Linked DNA regions of Calidifontibacter indicus. Each later gene encodes a partner of the first gene's protein in a complex. Links are inferred from orthologs where the notes say so. Each region holds a gene or a part of one and is shown on either strand. Other genes may lie near its edges.

Region 1 (5,733 bases):
CGACCACTCGTACGAGTCCGACCCGGCGCTCGCCGACGACAACCGGTGGGTACACCGTCCGCCGATGCGGTGGCCGCCCGAGACCACTCACCCGGTCTACGTCGGCCTGCAACACCTCGTCCGCAGTCGGCGGACGCTGCCCCAACTGCACGCGTCGACCCCGGCGGTGCCGGCGATGACCCACGACCCGGGCGTGCTGCTGCTGCGCCGCGAGCACCCGTACGGCACCGTGTTGTTGGCCTTCAACGTCACCGCGGAGCACCGCGTGGTGCCGCAGGCGGCGTTGTGGGAGAACGGTCTCGACCCCGTCCGGGTCGTCGATCACCTCACCGGTCTCGGCACCGGCGGCGACGTGTGGCTGCCGCCCTACGGGAGCGCCTGGTTGCACCAGGCAAACGCGCTCCAGTGAAGGATTGCTGTTGCTGTAACAGCAGCGATCTACCACTGGAGCTTTCTGATTTGGTCGCGCCACGCGGGCCCGGTAGTCTTGACGTCCGTGCGTGGGCTCTGCCCTGCCTCGGATCGGCCGCTACGGCCGGCACGGTTTCATCAGGCCCACCACACGCTCTCGCCGGGCAGTCACCAGATCACCACGCATCTCGCGGGGCGGTCGGGGGAAAGTGCGGGGGAGGGCACCGGTCCGACACTCCCGAGTGCGGGGGCCGGAGCGGTAATCCAAGGAGCGCGACACGTCGCGCTGACAAGACTACGAATCAGTACGGAGAACAGGTTGCCTACTATCAACCAGCTCGTCCGTAAGGGTCGGCAGGACAAGACCTCCAAGGTCACCACGCCGGCACTTAAGGGCAGCCCCCAGCGGCGCGGTGTTTGCACCCGCGTCTACACCACCACCCCGAAGAAGCCGAACTCGGCGCTGCGCAAGGTCGCTCGTGTGAAGCTGACCTCCGGCATCGAGGTCACCGCGTACATCCCGGGTGTGGGCCACAACCTGCAGGAGCACTCGATCGTGCTCGTGCGTGGCGGTCGTGTGAAGGACCTCCCGGGTGTCCGCTACAAGATCATCCGCGGCGCGCTCGACACCCAGGGTGTCAAGGGCCGCAACCAGGCTCGTTCCCGTTACGGCGCGAAGAAGGAGAAGAAGTAATGCCTCGTAAGGGCCCTGCTCCCAAGCGCGCTCTCGTCGTCGACCCGGTCTACGGATCGCCGGTCGTCACCCAGCTCGTCAACAAGATCCTGCTCGACGGCAAGAAGTCGATCGCCGAGCGCATCGTCTACGGCGCCCTCGAGGGCTGCCGCGAGAAGACCGGCACCGACCCGGTCGTCACGCTGAAGCGTGCGCTCGACAACATCAAGCCGAGCCTCGAGGTGAAGTCCCGCCGCGTCGGTGGTGCCACCTACCAGGTTCCGGTCGAGGTGAAGCCGGGTCGCGCCACCACCTTGTCGATGCGTTGGCTCGTCGGCTACAGCCGTCAGCGTCGCGAGAAGACGATGACCGAGCGCCTCATGAACGAGATCCTGGACGCGTCCAACGGTCTCGGCGCCGCCGTCAAGCGTCGCGAAGACACGCACAAGATGGCCGAGTCGAACCGCGCGTTCGCCCACTACCGCTGGTGATCCGGACGGTGCGCGGCGCAGCTATCCGCGTCGCGCACCGTACGGCTCCGGCCCGCCGGCCCTGCCGGCACCCCGAACTCCACTCCTAGAACTCAGTCCCGAGAGAACGAGGCAGACACCGTGGCACAGGACGTGCTGACCGACCTGAAGAAGGTCCGCAACATCGGCATCATGGCGCACATCGACGCCGGTAAGACCACGACGACCGAGCGGATCCTGTTCTACACCGGCGTCAACCACAAGATCGGCGAGACGCACGACGGTGCGTCGACCACCGACTGGATGGAGCAGGAGAAGGAGCGGGGAATCACCATCACCTCTGCTGCCGTCACCTCCTTCTGGGACGGTACCCAGATCAACATCATCGACACCCCGGGTCACGTCGACTTCACCGTCGAGGTGGAGCGTTCGCTGCGCGTCCTCGACGGCGCCGTTGCCGTGTTCGACGGCAAGGAAGGCGTCGAGCCGCAGTCGGAGACCGTGTGGCGTCAGGCCGACAAGTACGACGTCCCCCGCATCGCGTTCGTCAACAAGATGGACAAGATGGGTGCCGACTTCTACTTCACCGTGCAGACCGTGAAGGACCGCCTCGGCGCCGAGCCGCTGGTGCTCCAGCTGCCGATCGGTGCGGAGAACGACTTCATCGGCGTCGTCGACCTGGTCGAGATGCGTGCGCTGGTGTGGCCGGGCGACGCCAAGGGTGACGTCACCATGGGCGCGAAGTACGAGATCCAGGAGATCCCGGCCGACCTCCAGGCCAAGGCCGACGAGTACCGCCAGGCGCTCGTAGAGCGCGTCGCCGAAGCCGACGACGCCCTCATGGAGAAGTACCTCGAGGGCGGCGAGCTCACCACCGACGAGATCAAGGCTGCGATCCGCAAGCTGACCGTCACCTCGGAGCTCTACCCGATCCTGTGTGGTTCGGCGTTCAAGAACCGCGGTGTGCAGCCGATGCTCGACGCTGTCGTCGACTACCTGCCCAGCCCGCTCGACGTTCCCCCGATGATCGGCCACAAGCCGGGCGACGAGGACACCGAGATCACCCGCGCGCCGAGCAAGGACGAGCCGTTCTCGGCACTGGCCTTCAAGGTCGCCGCTCACCCCTTCTTCGGCACGCTGACCTTCATCCGCGTGTACTCCGGTCGCATCGCCGCCGGTAGCCCGGTCGTCAACTCGACCAAGGGCAAGAAGGAGCGCGTCGGCAAGCTCTTCCAGATGCACGCCAACAAGGAGAACCCGGTCGACGAGGCTGTCGCCGGTCACATCTACGCGGCGATCGGTCTGAAGGACACCACCACCGGTGACACGCTGTGCGACCCGAACGAGCAGATCGTTCTGGAGTCGATGACGTTCCCGGAGCCGGTGATCCACGTCGCCATCGAGCCGAAGACGAAGAGCGACCAGGAGAAGCTGGGCACCGCGATCCAGAAGCTGGCGCAGGAAGACCCGACCTTCTCCGTCCACCTCGACGAGGAGACCGGCCAGACCGTCATCGGCGGTATGGGTGAGCTCCACCTCGACATCCTGGTCGACCGCATGAAGCGCGAGTTCAAGGTCGAGGCCAACGTGGGTGCGCCGCAGGTCGCCTACCGCGAGACCATCCGTCGCGCCGTCGAGAAGTTCGACTACACGCACAAGAAGCAGACCGGTGGTTCGGGTCAGTTCGCGAAGGTGCAGATCTCGCTGGCTCCGCTCGACACCGCCGAGGGCGAGCTGTACGAGTTCGAGAACGCCGTGACCGGTGGTCGCGTGCCGCGCGAGTACATCCCGTCGGTCGACCACGGCATCCAGGAGGCCATGCAGCTCGGCATCCTCGCCGGCTACCCGGTCGTGGGTGTCAAGGCCGCTCTGCTCGACGGTGCCTACCACGACGTCGACTCCTCGGAGATGGCGTTCAAGATCGCCGGCTCGATGGCGTTCAAGGAGGCCGCTCGCAAGGCGGACCCCTGCCTGCTCGAGCCGATGATGGCCGTCGAGGTGCGTACGCCCGAGGACTACATGGGCGACGTCATCGGCGACCTCAACAGCCGCCGTGGCCAGATCCAGGCCATGGAAGACGTCAGCGGTGCGAAGATCGTTCGCGCAGTCGTTCCGCTGTCGGAGATGTTCGGGTACGTGGGTGACCTGCGGTCGAAGACCCAGGGTCGCGCCAACTACACGATGCAGTTCGACTCCTACGCCGAGGTTCCCCGGAACGTCGCGGAGGAGATCATCAAGAAGGTCCGGGGCGAGTGATTCAGGGATTTGTTCCCTGATCGGTTGACCCGCTAGTTTCCACGAAATAAGAAATCACCGACGCCGCCCCGGCGTCAGCAACCAAGTCCTTAGGAGGACCCGCAGTGGCTAAGGCCAAGTTCGAGCGGACCAAGCCGCACGTCAACATCGGCACCATCGGTCACATCGACCACGGCAAGACGACGCTGACGGCTGCTATCTCGAAGGTTCTGCACGACAAGTACCCGGACGTGAACCCGGCGTTCGCGTTCGACGAGATCGACAAGGCGCCCGAGGAGAAGCAGCGCGGTATCACCATCTCCATCGCGCACATCGAGTACCAGACCGAGAAGCGTCACTACGCGCACGTCGACTGCCCGGGTCACGCCGACTACGTCAAGAACATGATCACCGGTGCGGCGCAGATGGACGGCGCCATCCTGGTGGTTGCCGCCACCGACGGCCCGATGCCGCAGACCAAGGAGCACGTGCTCCTGGCCCGCCAGGTCGGCGTTCCCTACATCGTTGTCGCCCTGAACAAGGCCGACATGGTCGACGACGAGGAAATCCTCGAGCTCGTCGAGATGGAGGTCCGCGAACTGCTGTCCTCCTACGAGTTCCCGGGCGACGACGTCCCGGTCGTCAAGGTCTCGGCGCTCAAGGCGCTCGAGGGTGACGCCGAGTGGGGCAACACCGTTCTCGAGCTCATGGACGCGGTCGACGAGGCCATCCCGGAGCCGGAGCGTGACACCGACAAGCCGTTCCTGATGCCCGTCGAGGACGTCTTCACGATCACCGGTCGTGGAACCGTCGTCACCGGTCGTATCGAGCGCGGTGTGCTGAACGTCAACGAAGAGGTCGAGATCGTCGGTCTGCGCGAGGGCGCTGCCGTCAAGACCACCGTCACCTCGATCGAGATGTTCAACAAGATGCTCGACAGCGGCCAGGCCGGCGACAACGCCGCCCTCCTGCTGCGCGGCATCAAGCGTGAGGACGTCGAGCGCGGCCAGGTCATCGCCAAGCCGGGCACGACTACCCCGCACACCAACTTCGAGGCCTCGGTCTACATCCTGTCCAAGGACGAGGGTGGCCGCCACACGCCGTTCTACGACAACTACCGTCCGCAGTTCTACTTCCGTACGACTGACGTGACCGGTGTCGTGAAGCTGCCGGAAGGCACCGAGATGGTCATGCCGGGCGACAACACCGAGATGTCGGTGGAGCTCATCGCCCCGATCGCCATGGACGAGGGTCTGCGCTTCGCGATCCGCGAGGGTGGCCGCACCGTTGGTGCTGGTCGCGTCACCTCCATCACGAAGTGATCCTCGCCCGCTAGGGCACGGTCAGAAAGAAACCCCCAACCGCGCAGGCGGTTGGGGGTTTCTTTCACCTGTGCTGTTACTCTGCGTCTCCGTGAGCAAAATTCAAGGGGGCCCGTTCGCCGGGTTGGAGGTCGCGGCGATCGTGCCGTGTTACAACGAAGAAGTCGCCGTCGGGGAAGTGATCGAGGGGCTGAAGGCGGCGGTCGACGGCATCACCGTCTACGTCTACGACAACAACTCCACCGACCGCACCGCCGAGGTGGCCGCCCAGGCGGGTGCCATCGTCCGCACCGAACCGCGCAAGGGCAAGGGCAACGTGGTGCGGCGCGCATTCGGTGACATCGACGCCGATGTCTATCTGATGATCGACGGCGACGCCACCTACGAGGCCGCGGCCGCCGGCCTGATGATCGAGACCTTGCTGTCCGGGCCGTACGACCACGTGCTCGGCGTGCGCACCGACGACCCGGAGGCATCCGCCTACCGGGCCGGGCACGCCCTCGGCAACCGGATGTTCAACAAGCTCATCGGACGCCTCTTCGGCGAGCCCGTGACCGACATGTTGTCCGGATACCGTGTGTTCTCACGGCGATTCGTGAAGTCCTTCCCGGCGCTGTCGCGG
Region 2 (5,781 bases), 460 kb from region 1 along the record:
CGCGACCCATGTCGCGGTCGATCTGGAGTCGGGTGCCTTCTGCCTCGGCTCGGCCGGCCACCCGGCGGCCGTGCAGTTCCACGCGGGCACCGGACGCTGGGAGCCGTTGCGCACCGGCGCCGGGGTGGTGCTCGGCATCCTGGAGGACCTCAACGAGGCCGACTACCCGCGTCTAGAAGGTCGACTCGACCGCGGTGACGTGTTGGTGCTCTACAGCGACGGTGTCGTCGAGCACAAGGACGTCGACATCTCCCAGGGCATCGACCGCATGCTGGGTGTCGCCGACCGCGAGATCACGGCCTGCCTCGACGGCTCCGCCCGTCGTATCTGCGAAATGGCCCGCGCCGGCGAGTCTGACGACCGCACCGTCGTCGTCCTCAAACGAAACTGACCGTCGGTCACCGCAGCCGACCGGGGAGTCCGTGCCCGGCATCGAGGTGCGATAGGCGACCAACACGATCACCCGCCCGCAGCGCAAGCGGACTATGTGAGATCTGCCGGAGAGTCGGCACGGCCGACCGGGCGAGCCTGCGAGCCCGGGAAGGCCGGGACGGCCGGAGGGAGTCGAACGATGAACATAGGGCCGCAGGCCCGGCGTCGGGGTAGCCGGATTCGAACCGGCGGCCTTCCGCTCCCAAAGCGGACGCGCTACCAAGCTGCGCCATACCCCGTGGTGGTGTCTGCGACCGGCCCGTTTTGGGCGCTGTCGGCAGAGTAGGTAGGCTAACCCCTCGGTACATCACGCCGGACGTCGGGCCACCCTGTCGCTCGCGCGTGCTGAGCCGTGCGGGCGTAGCTCAATGGTAGAGCCTCAGTCTTCCAAACTGATTACGCGAGTTCGATTCTCGTCGCCCGCTCCAGCAAGTGCGGAACCGATTCCCAACCTTTTGGAGTGCCTGTAGTGAAGAGCGCCGTCGAGACCCTCAACCCGACCCGGGTCAAGCTGACCGTCGAGGTGCCGTTCGAGGAGCTCAAGCCGAGCTTGGACGCCGCGTACGCCGCGATCGGCAACCAGGTGCAGATCCCCGGTTTCCGTAAGGGCAAGGTGCCGGCTCGCATCATCGAGCAGCGTTTCGGCCGTGGCGCGGTCGTCAGCGAGGCGATCAACGAGGCGCTGCCGGAGTTCTACGGTCAGGCGATCGAGGAGAACGACCTGCAGCCGCTGGGTCAGCCGGAGGTCGACATCACCGGTGCGCCGACCGAGGGCGACGACCCGCTGGTCTTCACCGCCGAGGTCGATGTGCGTCCGGAGTTCGACCTGCCGGAGTTCGGCGACATCAAGATCGAGGTCGACCCGCTGAAGGTCACCGACGAGGACGTCGATGCCGAGGTCAGCGCGCTGCGTGAGCGTTTCGGCACCTTGAAGACCGTCGAGCGCGCGGCGAAGTCGGGCGACTTCGTCACCGTCGACCTCACCGCCACCATCGGCGACGAGGAGATCGACTCGGTCGAGGGCATCTCCTACGAGATCGGTTCGGGCAACATGCTCCCGGGCATGGACGAGGCGCTCGAGGGCCTGTCGCTCGATGAGTCGAAGACCTTCACAGCGCCGTTGGCCGGTGGCGAGCACGAGGGCGAGGACGCCGACTGCGTCATCACGCTGCGTAGCGTCAAGGAGCGCGAGCTGCCCGAGCTCGACGACGACTTCGCCCAGCTGGCGTCGGAGCACGACACGATGGACGAGCTGCGCGCGCAGCTGACCACCCAAGCGGAGACCACCAAGCGTTTCCAGCAGGGTGTGCAGGCTCGCGACAAGGTGCTCGACCACCTGCTCGACAACGTCGAGATCCCGCTGCCGGAGAAGATCATCGAGGCCGAGGTGCACAGCCACCTCGAGGCCGAGGGTCGCCTGGAGGACGACGAGCACCGCGCGGAGGTCGACGAGTCGACCCGCAAGGCCCTGAAGTCGCAGCTGCTGCTCGACAAGATCGTCGCTCAGGACGAGGTGCAGGTCTCGCAGGAGGAGCTCATCGAGTACCTCATCATGCAGGCGCAGCAGTACGGCATGGACCCGAACACCTTCGCGCAGGCGCTCGACCAGCAGGGTCAGGTGCCGCAGGTGCTGTCCGAGGTGGCCCGCCGCAAGGCGCTGGCCTCGGTGCTGGAGAAGGTGCAGGTTGTCGACACCGACGGCAACACCGTCGACCTGAACCAGGAGATGGAGCTCGAGGGCGACGAGGCGTCGGACGACGACGAGGCTCCCGCCGCTGACGCGACGGACGAGGCCGCGACCGACGAGGCCGCGACCGAGGAAGCTTCCACCGAAGAGGCCTGATCGGCCTCCCCACGGGGACACGTGCGAAAGGCGTCCGGGCAACTGCCCGGGCGCCTTTCGCCGTCCGGGCAAGGGCCCGCATCAGGACCGTCTCGGGGACGCCGGCGGGTGCCTCTTCCGCTGACGGCGAACATCGGTCCGGGTCGGGACGAAACCCTCGGTGGCTGACGTTAGGGTCAAATGGAAGCGGACACCAGCGTCCGCACGCGAACGACAGATGGAGTCACGATGACGGAGCGCAGTAACGCGCCGGTCGGCATGGCCACCCAGCCGGTGGCCGGCCTCGACGATCAGATCTACAACCGCCTGCTCAAGGAGCGCATCATCTTCCTGGGCTCGGACGTCCGCGACGACAACGCGAACGCCATCTGCGCGCAGCTGCTGCTGCTCGCCGCCGAAGACCCGGAGAAGGACATCTGGCTGTACATCAACAGCCCGGGTGGTTCGGTCACCGCGGGCATGGCGATCTACGACACGATGAACTGGATCCCCAACGACGTCGCCACCGTGGCCATGGGCCTCGCCGCGTCGATGGGTCAGTTCCTGCTGTCCGCCGGTGCGAAGGGCAAGCGTTACGCCACCCCGCACGCGCGGATCATGATGCACCAGCCGTCCGGCGGCATCGGCGGCACCGCGTCCGACATCAAGACGCAGGCCGAACTGCTGCTCGGCATGAAGAAGGAGCTCGCGCAGCTCATCGCCGACCACACCGGCCAGACCGCGGAGCAGATCGAGCGCGACTCCGACCGCGACCGCTGGTTCTCGGCCAAGGAAGCCCAGGAGTACGGCTTCGTCGACCACGTCTTCGAGCGTTCCACCGACGCTCCGGGTGAGGTGCAGGCATGACGTACCCGTTGAATCCGTTGGGAGCACAGATGAATTCCACCCGCACCCCGGGCGGCCTGCAGGTGCCGAGCAGCCGCTACATCCTGCCGCAGTTCGAGGAGCGCACGTCCTACGGGATGAAGCGGTCCGACCCCTACAACAAGCTGTTCGAAGACCGCATCATCTTCCTCGGTGTGCAGGTCGACGACGCGTCGGCCGACGACATCATCGCGCAGCTGATCGTGCTGGAGTCGCAAGACCCCGACCGCGACATCCTCATGTACATCAACAGCCCGGGTGGTTCGTTCACCGCGCTGACCGCGATCTACGACACGATGCAGTACATCCAGCCCGATGTGCAGACCTTCGTGATCGGCCAGGCCGCCTCCGCCGCAGCCGTGCTGCTCGGCGCCGGCGCCAACGGCAAGCGGTTCGCGCTGCCGAACGCCCGCATCCTGATCCACCAGCCGGCGATGGAGGGTTCGGGCGGCACCGCCTCCGACCTCGAGATCACCGCGAACGAGATCTTCCGGATGCGCGCCTGGTTGGAGGAGACCATCGCCAACCACACCGGCCGCACCAAGGAGCAGGTCGAGAAGGACATCGAGCGCGACAAGATCCTCACCGCCGCCGAGGCCAAGGAGTACGGCCTCATCGACGAGGTGCTGTCCTCCCGCAAGGCGAGCCTTCAGAACTGACGGCTCCTTCGCGGTTCGGGCCCCCGGCAGGCGCTTCGCTTCTGCCGGGGGCCCGACGCGTCCCGCCGTCGTGAGCCTTCCAGCGTGGTCGGCTCGGATGCCACCACCGGCAGTGCGGCTCGGGTCGTGGCTGGCGCTTCGCTTCTGCCGGGGGCCTGACGCGTCCCGCCGTCGTGAGCCTTCCAGCGTGGTCGGCTCGGGTGCCACCAGCGGCAGTGCGGCTCGGGTCGTGGTGGCGCTTCGCTTCGGATGGCACCAGCGGCAGTGCGGCTCGGGTCGTGGTGGCGCTTCGCTTCTGCCAGGGCCCGACGGGGTCCCGCCGCGTGACGGCTGGAGCGGTTGCGGCGCGGATTTCAGCCCTCGGCGTACTGGCGTGACTCGCCGCCCGACACCGGGGTTCAATAAGAGTGGTTGTCGCACGTCGGGGGTAACGTCGGCGCAGTCACCCAGCAACGTAGGGAAGAGGGAAGTCGAGTGGCACGTATGGGAGAGAGCAGCGATCTGCTGAAGTGCTCGTTCTGCGGGAAGAGCCAGAAGCAGGTCAAGAAGCTCATCGCCGGTCCGGGTGTCTACATCTGCGACGAGTGCATCGACCTCTGCAACGAGATCATCGAGGAAGAGCTCGCCGAGACCAGTGAGCTGGGGTTGGAGAAGCTGCCCAAGCCGAAGGAGATCTTCGAGTTCCTCGACCAGTACGTCATCGGGCAGAGCAACGCCAAGCGTTCGCTCGCGGTGGCCGTCTACAACCACTACAAGCGCATCCAGGCCGCCGAGCAGGCGCCGAAGAAGGACGCCGACGGCGTCGAGATCGCCAAGAGCAACATCCTGCTGATCGGCCCGACCGGCTGCGGCAAGACCTACCTGGCGCAGACCCTCGCCCGCATGCTCAACGTGCCGTTCGCGATCGCCGACGCGACCGCGCTGACCGAGGCCGGTTATGTCGGTGAAGACGTCGAGAACATCCTGCTCAAGCTGATCCAGGCCGCCGACTTCGATGTGAAGAAGGCCGAGACCGGCATCATCTACATCGACGAAATCGACAAGGTCGCCCGCAAGAGCGAAAACCCGTCGATCACCCGTGACGTCTCCGGTGAGGGCGTGCAGCAGGCGCTGCTGAAGATCCTCGAGGGCACCAGCGCGTCGGTGCCGCCGCAGGGTGGCCGCAAGCACCCGCACCAGGAGTTCATCCAGATCGACACCACCAACGTGCTGTTCATCGTCGGTGGCGCGTTCGCCGGCCTGGAGAAGATCATCGAGGCCCGTTCCGGCCGGCAGGGTCTGGGCTTCGGCTCCGAGCTGCGCCAGGCCAGCGACCCGATGGCCAGCTTCGGCGAGGTCGTGCCCGAAGACCTGATGAAGTTCGGACTCATCCCCGAGTTCATCGGTCGCCTGCCGGTGATCACCACCGTCGAACCGATCGACCGCGAGGGCCTGGTCTCGATCCTCACCGAGCCGCGCAACGCCCTGGTGAAGCAGTACCAGAAGATGTTCGAGATCGACGGCGTGGAACTCGAGTTCACGCCCGACGCGGTCGAGGCCATCGCCGACCAGGCCACCCTGCGCGGCACCGGCGCCCGCGGCCTGCGCGCGATCATGGAGGAGGTGCTCCTCCCGGTGATGTTCGACGCGCCCAGCGACGACGACATCGCCCGGGTCGTGGTCACCCGTGAGGTCGTGCTCGACAACGTGTTGCCGACGGTCGTCCGGCGCGATACCCGCAAGCGCGCCCCGCGCAAGGAGAGCGCCTGACGCCCACCCGTCCCAGACAGACCGACAGCCCCCGCGAACCAGGTTCGCGGGGGCTGTCGGCTTCGGTGTGTGGGACGGCTACTCGAAGTAGACGGCCACCCGGCGCCCACGCGTGTGGAGCACCTCGACGTCGACCTCGTACACCTCGCAGAGCACGTCCGGTTCGATGATGAGCTCGGGGGTTCCCTGAGCCAACACCCGTCCGTCGCGCATGGCGATGATCTCGTCGCAGTA

Evidence for each region.
Region 2: the proteins of rpsG (region 1) and tig are in contact, whole or in part, in a crystal structure (PDB 3GTY), measured with the Thermotoga maritima proteins. The link is inferred for Calidifontibacter indicus from one-to-one orthologs. Residues at the interface, in WP_004081843.1 of Thermotoga maritima: Lys34, Lys52, Lys55, Glu59, Arg62, Gln63, Glu66, Asn67, Lys69, Val71, Arg95, Ala109, Lys110, Lys111, Gly112, Arg113, Pro114, Glu117, Glu121, Ile124, Ala125, Tyr127, Asn128, Asn129, Thr130, Gly131, Lys135, Asp139, Arg142, Met143; in WP_004081061.1 of Thermotoga maritima: Glu122, Val124, Val129, Leu130, Tyr133, Glu188, Gly259, Ile262, Tyr263, Glu266, Ser270, Glu273, Gln274, Glu277, Arg308, Gln311, Ile312, Ser315, Tyr316, Glu325, Arg329, Arg336, Leu363, Phe366, Trp367, Arg373, Leu377, Arg381, Leu384, Glu387.

What each region holds. Positions count from the first base shown.
Region 1 is NZ_QTUA01000001.1:3,341,005-3,346,737, reverse strand. The notes cover bases 1-2,839. They hold rpsG (30S ribosomal protein S7), read left to right. Parts: upstream 1-1,104; coding sequence 1,105-1,575; downstream 1,576-2,839. Other genes in these bases: fusA (elongation factor G), read left to right, coding at 1,696-2,839; rpsL (30S ribosomal protein S12), read left to right, coding at 731-1,105; DFJ65_RS15905 (alpha-amylase family protein), read left to right, coding at 1-409. In the rest of the region: more of fusA, read left to right, coding at 2,840-3,810; tuf (elongation factor Tu), read left to right, coding at 3,915-5,111; DFJ65_RS15880 (glycosyltransferase), read left to right, coding at 5,203-5,733.
Region 2 is NZ_QTUA01000001.1:2,881,187-2,886,967, reverse strand. What follows is about bases 197-3,083. They hold tig (trigger factor), read left to right. Parts: upstream 197-892; coding sequence 893-2,275; downstream 2,276-3,083. Other genes in these bases: DFJ65_RS13665 (ATP-dependent Clp protease proteolytic subunit), read left to right, coding at 2,504-3,083; DFJ65_RS13685 (PP2C family protein-serine/threonine phosphatase), read left to right, coding at 197-391. Also shown: more of DFJ65_RS13685, read left to right, coding at 1-196; more of DFJ65_RS13665, read left to right, coding at 3,084-3,121; DFJ65_RS13660 (ATP-dependent Clp protease proteolytic subunit), read left to right, coding at 3,151-3,798; ATP-dependent Clp protease ATP-binding subunit ClpX, read left to right, coding at 4,273-5,547; DFJ65_RS13650 (iron ABC transporter ATP-binding protein), read right to left, coding at 5,626-5,781. UniProt on the Bacillus subtilis protein: Involved in protein export. Acts as a chaperone by maintaining the newly synthesized protein in an open conformation. Functions as a peptidyl-prolyl cis-trans isomerase.